3 regions of the Streptomyces sp. NPDC050423 genome follow, and region 3 is predicted to be linked to each of the others. Evidence: riboswitches for the same ligand, from Rfam matches in the RefSeq annotation. Region 3 holds a riboswitch; each other region holds the start of a gene.
What was found. Region 3 has a riboswitch for S-adenosylmethionine ahead of AB0I52_RS17895 (aminotransferase class V-fold PLP-dependent enzyme). Riboswitches for the same ligand answer to the same signal wherever they lie in the genome.
Positions count from the first base shown of each region.

Region 1 (3,269 bases), on a different contig from region 3:
CATGGTGGGTGCCCTTCCTGGAGTCACGGATGGTCGGAGGCTGCGGCAGCCCCTCAGCTGGTGCCGACGGCCTGTCAGCCGGCACCGGCAGTCCCTCAGCCGGTGCCGAGGCCGGCGGCGCGGAAGGCGTCCAGACTCGGGCGGATCGTCGCCGTCGCCTGCGAGGTGGCGGCCACCGCGTCCAGCGTCTTGAGGCCGTCACCGGTGTTCAGGACGACGGTGGTGAGCGACGGGTCGAGCAGACCGGCCTCGATCAGCTTCTTCGTCACGCCGACCGTCACCCCGCCCGCGGTCTCGGCGAAGATGCCCTCGGTGCGCGCCAGCAGCTTGATCGCGTCGACGACCTGCTCGTCGTTGACGTCCTCGACGGCGCCGCCGGTACGGCGGGCGATGTCCAGGACGTACGGGCCGTCGGCCGGGTTGCCGATCGCCAGGGACTTGGCGATCGTGTTCGGCTTCTGCGGCCGCACGACGTCGTGACCCGCCTTGAAGGCGGTGGAGACCGGGGAACAGCCCTCGGCCTGGGCGCCGAAGATCCGGTACGGCTTGTCCTCGACCAGACCGAGCCTGATCAGCTCCTGGAGACCCTTGTCGATCTTCGTGAGCTGCGAGCCGGACGCGATCGGGATGACGATCTGGTCGGGCAGCCGCCAGCCGAGCTGCTCGCAGATCTCGTACGCGAGCGTCTTGGAGCCCTCGCCGTAGTACGGCCGGAGGTTGACGTTGACGAAGCCCCAGCCCTCGCCGAGCGGGTCGCCGATGAGCTCCGAGCAGAAGCGGTTGACGTCGTCGTAGTTGCCCTCGATGCCGACCAGCTCACCGCCGTACACCGCGGCCATGACGACCTTGCCCTGCTCCAGGTCGTGCGGGATGAACACACAGGACCGCAGGCCGGCGCGGGCGGCGGCGGCGCCCACCGCACCGGCGAGGTTGCCGGTGGAGGAGCAGGAGAGCGTGGTGAAACCGAAGGCGCGCGCGGCCTCGACGGCGATCGCGACGACTCGGTCCTTGAAGGAGTGCGTCGGGTTGCCGGAGTCGTCCTTGACGTACAGGCCGCCGGTGACGCCCAGCTCGCGGGCGAGGTTGTCGGCCTTGACCAGCTTGGTGAAGCCGGGGTTGAGGTTGGGCTTGTCCGCGACATCGGCGGGGACCGGCAGCAGCGGCGCGTAACGCCAGATGTTGTCGGGGCCGGCCTCGATGCGCTTCTTCAGCTCGTCCGGGGAGCCGCTCGGCAGGTCGTACGCCACTTCGAGCGGCCCGAAACAGGTCGCACAGGCGAAAAGGGGACCGAGCTCGAATCGCTCTCCGCACTCGCGGCAGGAAAGTGCCGCGGCGGGACCAAGGTCAACGGAGGATTCGGTGTTTGCTGCAACAGTCTGAACAGCCATGATGGCGAGGCCCTTTCTCCTCATCTTCCTCGTGACGCATTTCGCCACAAGACGGAATTGGCACCTTCCCCACCTGACCTCGCGGTCGGTTGGATGGTTGCCGGGACTTCAACGGGCCGTTCCCTCTGTCCCTCTGGATGAGCGCTGTGGCACTGGACCATGGATCCAGGCGTTTATCAGCGGATGGACCCCGGCATGCCACGGCCATCTGCGTTGTTCAAGACTGTAACCGAAGCACCGGACTGTTGAGATAGTCGTCCGAACCGCGAGATGGATCACATACAGGGAGTATCGACCGTGCTGGAAGAGGTCGAAGGCTGGCTGACCAGGCGTTCCTGGTCCTCCGCCGACCGCCCGCTGGAGCAGCTCCTGGCCGCCAGGGACGGCGACCCGCGCCGCGGGAGCGTGAGTGTCGTCCTGCCCGCGCTCAACGAGGCGGCGACGGTCGGGGACATCGTCCGGGTGATCCGGCGCGAGCTCATGGAGAAGGTCCGGCTGGTCGACGAACTCGTGGTGATCGACTCCGGCTCCACGGACGCCACCGCCGAGGTCGCCCGCCGGGCGGGCGCCCGGGTGATCCACCGGGACGCGATCCTGCCCCGGGTCCCGGCCGTCCCCGGCAAGGGCGAGGTGCTCTGGCGGTCACTCCTGGTGACCAGCGGTGACATCGTCTGCTTCATCGACGCGGACCTGAAGGACTTCTCGGCCGACTTCGTCTCCGGCATCGTCGGCCCGCTGCTGACCGACCCCTCGGTGCAGTTCGTCAAGGCGATGTACGACCGTCCCCTCGGGGACACCGCAGGCCAGGGCGGGCGGGTCACCGAGTTGGTGGCACGGCCGCTGCTCAATCTGCACTGGCCGCGGCTGGCCGGCTTCGTCCAGCCGCTGGGCGGCGAGTACGCCGTACGCCGCTCCCTGCTCGAACAGCTGCCGTTCCCGGTCGGTTACGGAGTGGAGCTGGGGCTGCTCGTCGACGCCCTGCACACGGTCGGCCTGGACGCGCTCGGCCAGGTCGACGTCGGCGTCAGGAAGCACCGCCACCAGGACGGCCAGGCGCTCGGCCGGATGGCGGCGGCCATCTACCGGACCGCTCAGCTACGGCTCTCCCGGGGGCATCTGGTCCGCCCAGCGCTGACCCAGTTCGAGCGCGGCGAGCACGGTTTCGTCCCGCACACGTACCCGGTGGACACCGAGGAGCGGCCGCCGATGCGCGAGATCGAGGAGTACGTCTCGCGCCGCGCGGCGTGACCGGAGCACCGCCGCACGCACGTTTGGACGGTTCGGGATCGGGCTAGGTTCCGCAGCATGGTCTCCGAGCACGTCCCTCAGCCCGCCGCCGCCCAGGTACTCGTCGCGTCCAACCGAGGTCCGGTCTCGTACGCGCTCCGCGAGGACGGCTCACTCGACGCGAAACGGGGCGGGGGCGGACTCGTCTCCGGGCTGAGCGCGGTGGACGACAAGATGTGGGTCTGCGCCGCACTCGGTGACGGCGACCGCGAGGCGGTGCGCCGCGGGGTCGGCGAGCCGGGCGTACGGATGCTCGACATCGACGCGGACGTGCACGCCGACGCGTACAACGGGATCGCGAACTCGGTGCTCTGGTTCGTCCACCACCTGCTCTACCAGACCCCCCTGGAACCCGTCTTCGACGCGGAGTTCCGCCGGCAGTGGGCGTCCTTCGAGGCCTACAACCGGGCCTTCGCGGAGGCGCTCGCCGAGGAGGCGGGCGAGGGCGCGGCGGTCCTGGTGCAGGACTACCACCTGGTGCTGGTGCCCGGAATGCTCCGCGAACTCCGCCCCGACCTGCGGATCGGCCACTTCTCCCACACCCCGTGGGCGCCCGTCGACTACTTCCGGATGCTGCCCGACGACATCGCCGAA
Region 1 covers NZ_JBFAJY010000038.1:47,182-50,450, reverse strand. Annotated here, with positions in the region: gene AB0I52_RS25440 (MoaD/ThiS family protein) at 1-3, opposite strand, end outside; gene thrC (threonine synthase) at 96-1,388, opposite strand; SAM riboswitch class I at 1,406-1,532, opposite strand; gene AB0I52_RS25430 (glucosyl-3-phosphoglycerate synthase) at 1,686-2,636, shown strand; gene AB0I52_RS25425 (trehalose-6-phosphate synthase) at 2,694-3,269, shown strand, end outside.
Region 1: another riboswitch for S-adenosylmethionine. It lies ahead of thrC (threonine synthase); the one in region 3 lies ahead of AB0I52_RS17895 (aminotransferase class V-fold PLP-dependent enzyme).

Region 2 (3,269 bases), on a different contig from region 3:
CTACAGTGAGCACCCCAACTGGCCTGCCAATTACGGTGCCTGGTACATCTCGCAGGTGCTGGACGCGCTGACCTCCGATCCGGAGGTGTGGGGCCGGACCGCCCTCTTCGTCACCTACGACGAGAACGACGGATTCTTCGACCACGTCGTGCCGCCGTTCGTACCGTCCGGGGCCGCGCAGGGGCTCTCCACCGTGGACACCTCCGCCGACCACTTCCCCGGCGACATCCGTTACGCGGCAGGGCCCTACGGCCTCGGTCAGCGCGTGCCCATGACGGTCGTGTCCCCGTGGAGCACCGGCGGGTTCTCCTGCTCGGAGGTCTTCGACCACACCTCCGTCATCCGGTTCATGGAGGAGCGGTTCGGTGTGCACGAGCCCAACATCTCCCCCTGGCGGCGCACGGTCTGCGGTGATCTCACCTCGGCCTTCGACTTCAGCCGTACCGACACCGCACCCGTCTCGCTGCCCTCCACGGACGGATACGCGCCGCCGGACGGCGACCGGCACCCCGACTACGTACCGGTGCCGCCGGTCTCCGGCAGTGTGCCGAATCAGGAGCCCGGCTCGCGGCCCACCCGGCCACTGCGGTACGCGCCCCTCGTGGACGGGGCGGCCGACCCGGCCTCCGGGAAGTACCAACTGACCTTCAGCGGCGGCGACGCGGCCGGGGCGCAGTTCCTGGTGACGTCGGCGAACCGCACCGACGGGCCCTGGACCTACACCACCGAGGCGGGCAAGGCGCTCTCCGACAGTTGGAACACGGCCTACTCCAATGACGTGACCGACCTCACCGTGCACGGTCCGAACGGGTTCCTGCGCGCCTTCCGGGGGCCCGGAAAGGCGGCGGGACCGGAGGTGACCACACGTCATGACCCGTCGAGCGGTGGGCTCGACCTCACTCTCACCCATACCGGAACGGGTACCGTCCAGCTGACCGTGCGCATCGCGGACACCTATGGGGGCGGGGTGCAGACCTTCGCGGTGCGTCCGGGGGCGACCGTGAAGCACACCGTTGACCTGCGGGGAAGCAAGCGCTGGTACGACATCACGGTGGTCTCGGACGCGGACGCCACGTTCCTTCGGCGGTTCGCCGGACACATCGAGACGGGCGAGGCCGGGACGAGCGACCCAGGCTTCGCCACGGGCTGATCGAGCTGCCGGCAGGGGTGGCGGGGGAGGGCCGGGAGATCGGGTCGGGGTCGGCCCGTTCCGGTGCCGCTCCTGACCACCCGTCGGCTGGGCGGCGCCGCCCGTCGGGGTCCGCCCCACGGGTGCGTTAGGGTTTTCGTCGGGTCATGAGTTCCAGCGCGCAGCCCCGGCTGGCTGGACGGCACCCCGCTCCGCTGCGGGTGCTCCGGGTGACGACCTGCCCCGTGCGCGAGGTACGGGGAACAGCGGACCGCGGTGCAGAGCGCTCGGGGTCCATCATCCCCGGAAGGCGGGACTCACCGTGCTGCGTCATCTCACCGAGAACGGCTCCGTGCGGAGCGACGGCTGCGACCGGTACGCCGCAGGCCATCAGGTGCACTGGATCCATGCCAAGAAGTGCCGGCAGGAGCCCGGTCAGGCCGTCGAGATACTGCTGAGCGCCGGTGACGTCCGGGACGACGGATGGGTCGGACTGCGTGCCGCGTTCGACTACGCGGACGGCCTTCCAGCGGTCTGGACACACTCTCCCGATGCGCTGCGGGAGACACTCGCCGGTCATCGTGGACGCGTCTACTGGCTGTCCCGGTGGCACGCGCTGAAGCTGGTGGACGGCGAGAGCCCGGTCGCCGCGATCGTCAACGTCGCCTTCGAGGGCGGGAAGTTGTGCGGCGTCCAGGGTTCCGGGCAGTCGTAGTCCGGGTTGGGCCGGGGGTGCTCAAGCCCTGTCTGTTCTGTCTGTTCTCCCGGGCGCGCTCGGCCGCCCTCCGGCTCCGGGTGGCCGGGGCGGTACCTGAAGATGTTGGTCAATTGTGTTGAGATGTCAGCCGGTTGCTTCGCTCCGGCTGCACATTTGATCGCCATTGACCGCCGTGGCGTCACATAAAATCCTTATAGTGGGCGTGCGTTGATCGCATGATCGTGACGCGTGAAGCTTCCGCCCACAGGAGTCAGAACGATGACGCGCCCATCCTCCGCACGGCCCGAGCCCGCCTCGCCCCCTCCTGCGTGCCCCGCACACGCGAGGCCGGGGGCCGTGCCGCTCAGCGGGCCCTCGTTCCAGACCGAGCCGCGGGCCGTCTACCGCGTCATGCGCCGTGATCACGGGTCGGTCGTCCCCGTGGAACTGCCGGGCGGGTTCCCCGCATGGCTGGTCATCGGATACCGCGAGCTTCATCAAGTAACCAGCGACGGCGAGCTGTTCCCGCGCGATGTCGGCCTGTGGAACCAGTGGGAGCACATCCCCGACGACTGGCCGCTGCTGCCCATGGTCGGGCGGCCGCTGCCGTCCATCTACTTCAGCGCGGGGGACGAGCACCGAAGGCACGCCCGGATGGTCGGACCCGCCCTCGAAGGAACCGACCCGTTCGAGATCCGCAGCCACTGCGAGGAGTTGGCCGACCGGCTGATCGACGCCGTGTGCAGCCGGGGCACCGCCGACCTCGTCGCCGACTTCTGCGAGCCCTTACCCGTGCTCGTCCTCGCGCGGCTGGTCGGGTTCCCCGATGACGAAGGCGCCGATATCGCCCAGGTGTTGAAGGACCTGGCCGACGGCGGTCCGGGGGCGCAGGAGGCCCATCTGCGCTTCGGGGAGCACATGCGGCGGCTGGTCGCCGCCAAGCGTGCCGAGCCCGGGGACGACGTCACCTCCCGGATGCTCGCCTTCCCCGAGGCCTTCACCGACGAGGAGTACATGCTCGACCTGATGGCCATCACGGCCGCCGGGCACCTCACCACCGCCGACTGGATCAGCAACTCGCTGCGGCTGATGCTCACCGAGGAGGAGTTCGCCGAATCGATGGCGGGCGGGCGGCGCAGCGTGGCCGAGGCCATGAACGAGGTGCTCTGGGAGGACGCGCCGACGCAGATCCTCGCCGGACGCTGGGCCGCCCGGGACACCCAGCTCGGCGGGCAGCGGATCAGGGCGGGGGACATGCTGCTGCTCGGGCTCGGCGCCGCCAACACCGATCCGCTGATCCGGCAGAGCCTGTCCGGCACCGGTGGCTCCGCCCAAGGGGGCAACGGCGCGCATCTCGCCTTCAGCCACGGCGAGTACCGGTGCCCCTTCCCCGCTCAGGAGATCGCCGAGACCATCGCGCGCACCGGTATCGAGGTGCTGCTC
Region 2 covers NZ_JBFAJY010000040.1:45,493-48,761, forward strand. Annotated here, with positions in the region: gene AB0I52_RS26155 (phosphocholine-specific phospholipase C) at 1-1,150, shown strand, start outside; SAM riboswitch class IV at 1,293-1,402, shown strand; gene AB0I52_RS26160 (hypothetical protein) at 1,452-1,844, shown strand; gene AB0I52_RS26165 (cytochrome P450) at 2,106-3,269, shown strand, end outside.
Region 2: another riboswitch for S-adenosylmethionine. It lies ahead of AB0I52_RS26160 (hypothetical protein); the one in region 3 lies ahead of AB0I52_RS17895 (aminotransferase class V-fold PLP-dependent enzyme).

Region 3 (3,269 bases):
CTCGCAGCACGACCTGGAGGCGGCCTTCGCCATCGGTCTGGACGCGTAGGTACATGCGTTCGGCCGGGTACGGACGGCTGTCCGTACCCGGCCGAACGTGTTTCACGCCCCTCAGACCTGGGCGGCACCCCGGTCCGGGACGCAACGGCCGTCCTCGGTGCGGTACTTCCACTGGGCGCCCTCGCTCACCAGCTCCTTGACCGCCCGCACGAAGCGCTCGATGTGCTCGTCCGGCGTACCGGCACCGAAGCTGACCCGGATCGCGTTGAGCGACCTCTCGCCCGGCCCGGCCTCCGGCGCACCGCACTCACCGATGTCCTGCGGGTCGCTGCCGAGCAGGGTGCGCACGAGCGGGTGGGCGCAGAAGAGTCCGTCGCGCACCCCGATGCCGTACTCGGCGGAGAGCGCCGCGGCGAAGTGCGAGCTGTTCCAGCCCTCCACGACGAAGGAGATGACGCCGACCCGCGGGGCGTCGTCACCGAACAGCGAGAGCACCTTGACCTCGGGGACCTCGGCGAGGCCGGCGCGGACCGCGGCGACGAGCTGCTGCTCCCGGGCGACCAGGCCCTCGAATCCGGCCTCGGTGAGCGCCTTGCAGGCGGAGGCGATGGAGTAGACGCCGATGACGTTGGGGGAACCGGCCTCGTGGCGGGCGGCGGTGGTGTGCCACTCGACGTCCACCCCGCCGCCGGCGCGCCGGGCGACCTTGCGGGAGGCGCCGCCGCCGGCCAGGTAGGGCTCGGCGTCGCGCAGCCAGTCGGAGCGGCCGGCCAGGACGCCCGAGCCGAACGGCGCGTACAGCTTGTGGCCGGAGAAGGCGACCCAGTCCACGTCCAGCTCGGTGATGTCGACGGGGTGGTGCGGGGCCAGCTGCGCGGCGTCCAGCACGATCCGCGCGCCGTGGGCGTGCGCGGCGGCGGCGAGCTCCTTGACCGGCCACAGCTCACCGGTGACGTTGGAGGCGCCGGTGACGCAGACCAGCGCGGGGCCGTAGGGGCAGCGGTCCGCGAGTGCCCGCTCCAGCGTGGCGACGGCCTGGGCGGGGGTGCGCGGGGCGTTCAGGTAGGTCACCCGGGTGTCGCGCCAGGGCAGCAGCGACGCGTGGTGCTCGGTCTCGAAGACGAAGACCTGGCAGTCGGCGGGGACCGCGGCGGCCAGCAGGTTGAGGGAGTCGGTGGTCGAGCGGGTGAAGATCACCTGGTCGTCGGCGCGGCAGCCGAGGAACTCCGCGACGGTGACGCGGCTGGACTCGAAGAGGTCCGTGGAGAGCTGCGAGAGGTAGCCGGCGCCGCGGTGGACGCTGCCGTAGTACGGCGCGTACGCGGCGATGTCGTCCCACACCCGCTGCAGGGCCGGGGCACTGGCGGCGTAGTCCAGCGCGGCGTAGCTGACCTCACCACCGGTCACCAGCGGGACCGTCACATCCTTGCCCAGAACCGGCAGAGGGGTACAAATGGACTGGTCGGCGGCAGCGGTGAAGACAGACATGACGGACTCCCGTAACAGGCAGGCGAATTCCGCGTGCCCGCGGACACGCGGCAGCACGGAAGGAAGGAAGAGGATGTGCGGAGGAGGGCCGAAAAGCCCTATCGCATTCGCTTGCTCACAGAGGCTCCCTGAGGACCAGGACCCCACGGGTGGACATCTCACGACGTCGAGGGGTCCGCGCTTGCCGCAGACCTCGCTGCCTGCGGCCTGGTCTTCACCCGGGGCACCCCGCCACGGACGGAGGGTTGCCGGACAGCGGGCCGGGGCCGTAGTCGCTGTCACTCATGACCTGCCCAGCATCCTGCCATACGTACCGGAACGCGCAAGGCGCAGTCCATGATCTGGACTGCGCCCCGCTTCACCTTCCGTACGCTCAGGCGTTGCTGGCCCTGACCCATCTCTCCAGCACGCGCCCGGCGGACCCGGAGTCGATGGACTCGGCGGCCTTCGCGATACCGGCGGCGAGCTGTTCGGTGAGCGTGCCTTCCCCCTGGTCCAGCGCCACCAGGGCCGCCGCCGCGTTGAGCAGGACGGCGTCCCGGACGGGGCCGGTCTCGCCGGCCAGCAGCCGGCGGGCCACATCGGCGTTGTACGAGGCGTCGGCGCCGCGCAGCGCTTCCACCGGCACCAGGTCCAGGCCGACGTCGCGCGGGTCGAAGGCCTGCTCGCGCACGACGCCGTCCCGGGCCACCCAGACCCGGGAGGTCGCGGTGGTGGTCAGCTCGTCCAGGCCGTCGTCGCCGCGGAAGACCAGCGCGGAGTTGCCGCGTTCGGCGAGCACGCCCGCGACGATGGGCGCCATCCGCAGGTCGGCGACGCCGATGGCCTGGGAGCGGACCTGGGCCGGATTGGTGAGCGGACCGAGGATGTTGAAGGTGGTCGGGGCGCCCAGCTCCGACCGTGCCTTCGCCGCGTAGCGCAGGGCGGGGTGGAACTTCACCGCGAAGCAGAAGGTGATGCCCGCCTCCTCGGCCACCTCCACCACGCGCTGCGGCGGCAGATCCAGGTTGACGCCGAGCTTGCCCAGGACGTCGGAGGATCCGCTGGCCGAGGAGGAGGCGCGGTTGCCGTGCTTGACGACCTTGGCCCCGGCCCCCGCCACGACGATGGCGGACATGGTGGAGATGTTGACCGTCTTGGCCATGTCTCCGCCGGTGCCGACGATGTCGACCGTACGGCCGGGCACGTGGATGGTGGTGGCGTGCTCGTACATGGCACGGACCAGACCGGTGACCTCCGTGACCGTCTCGCCCTTGGCGCGCAGGGCCACCGCGAAGCCGGCGATCTGCACGTCGGTCGCCTCACCGCTCATGATGCGGTCCATCGCCCACGCGGTGTCGTCGGCGCTCAGGTCCTCGCCGCGCAGCAGCGGGGTCAGCACGCCGGGCCAGGAACGAGCCGCCACGCTGTCGCCGCCGACCGGGGTCACAACGTTCATGGTCCGCTCCTGGGGTCCACAGCCGATAAAGGGATGTGACCACCCTATCGAGCGCCGGGGACAGCGAAGAGCCCCGTCCATCGTATGGATGGGCGGGGCTCCTGCTGTGGCGATCAGTTCAGGTGATCAGTGGTGGCCGTGGCCCTCGGTGATCTCCTTGTACTCCTCGGCGGACGGCTTGGCGATCTGGTTGTTCTCGCCGTAGTAGCCCTTGCTGAGCTTGGCCCGCACCTTCTCCACCGGCGAGACCTTGCGCTTGACGCCGTTCTCGTCGACCAGCGGGCCGAGTTCGACCGGCGCGTACTGCTCGTGCGCGGTGAGGGTGTGCAGCTGACCCTGCGAC
Region 3 covers NZ_JBFAJY010000022.1:13,815-17,083, reverse strand. Annotated here, with positions in the region: gene AB0I52_RS17900 (Lrp/AsnC ligand binding domain-containing protein) at 1-49, shown strand, start outside; gene AB0I52_RS17895 (aminotransferase class V-fold PLP-dependent enzyme) at 112-1,488, opposite strand; SAM riboswitch class IV at 1,661-1,778, opposite strand; gene trpD (anthranilate phosphoribosyltransferase) at 1,862-2,926, opposite strand; gene AB0I52_RS17885 (ubiquinol-cytochrome c reductase cytochrome b subunit) at 3,053-3,269, opposite strand, start outside.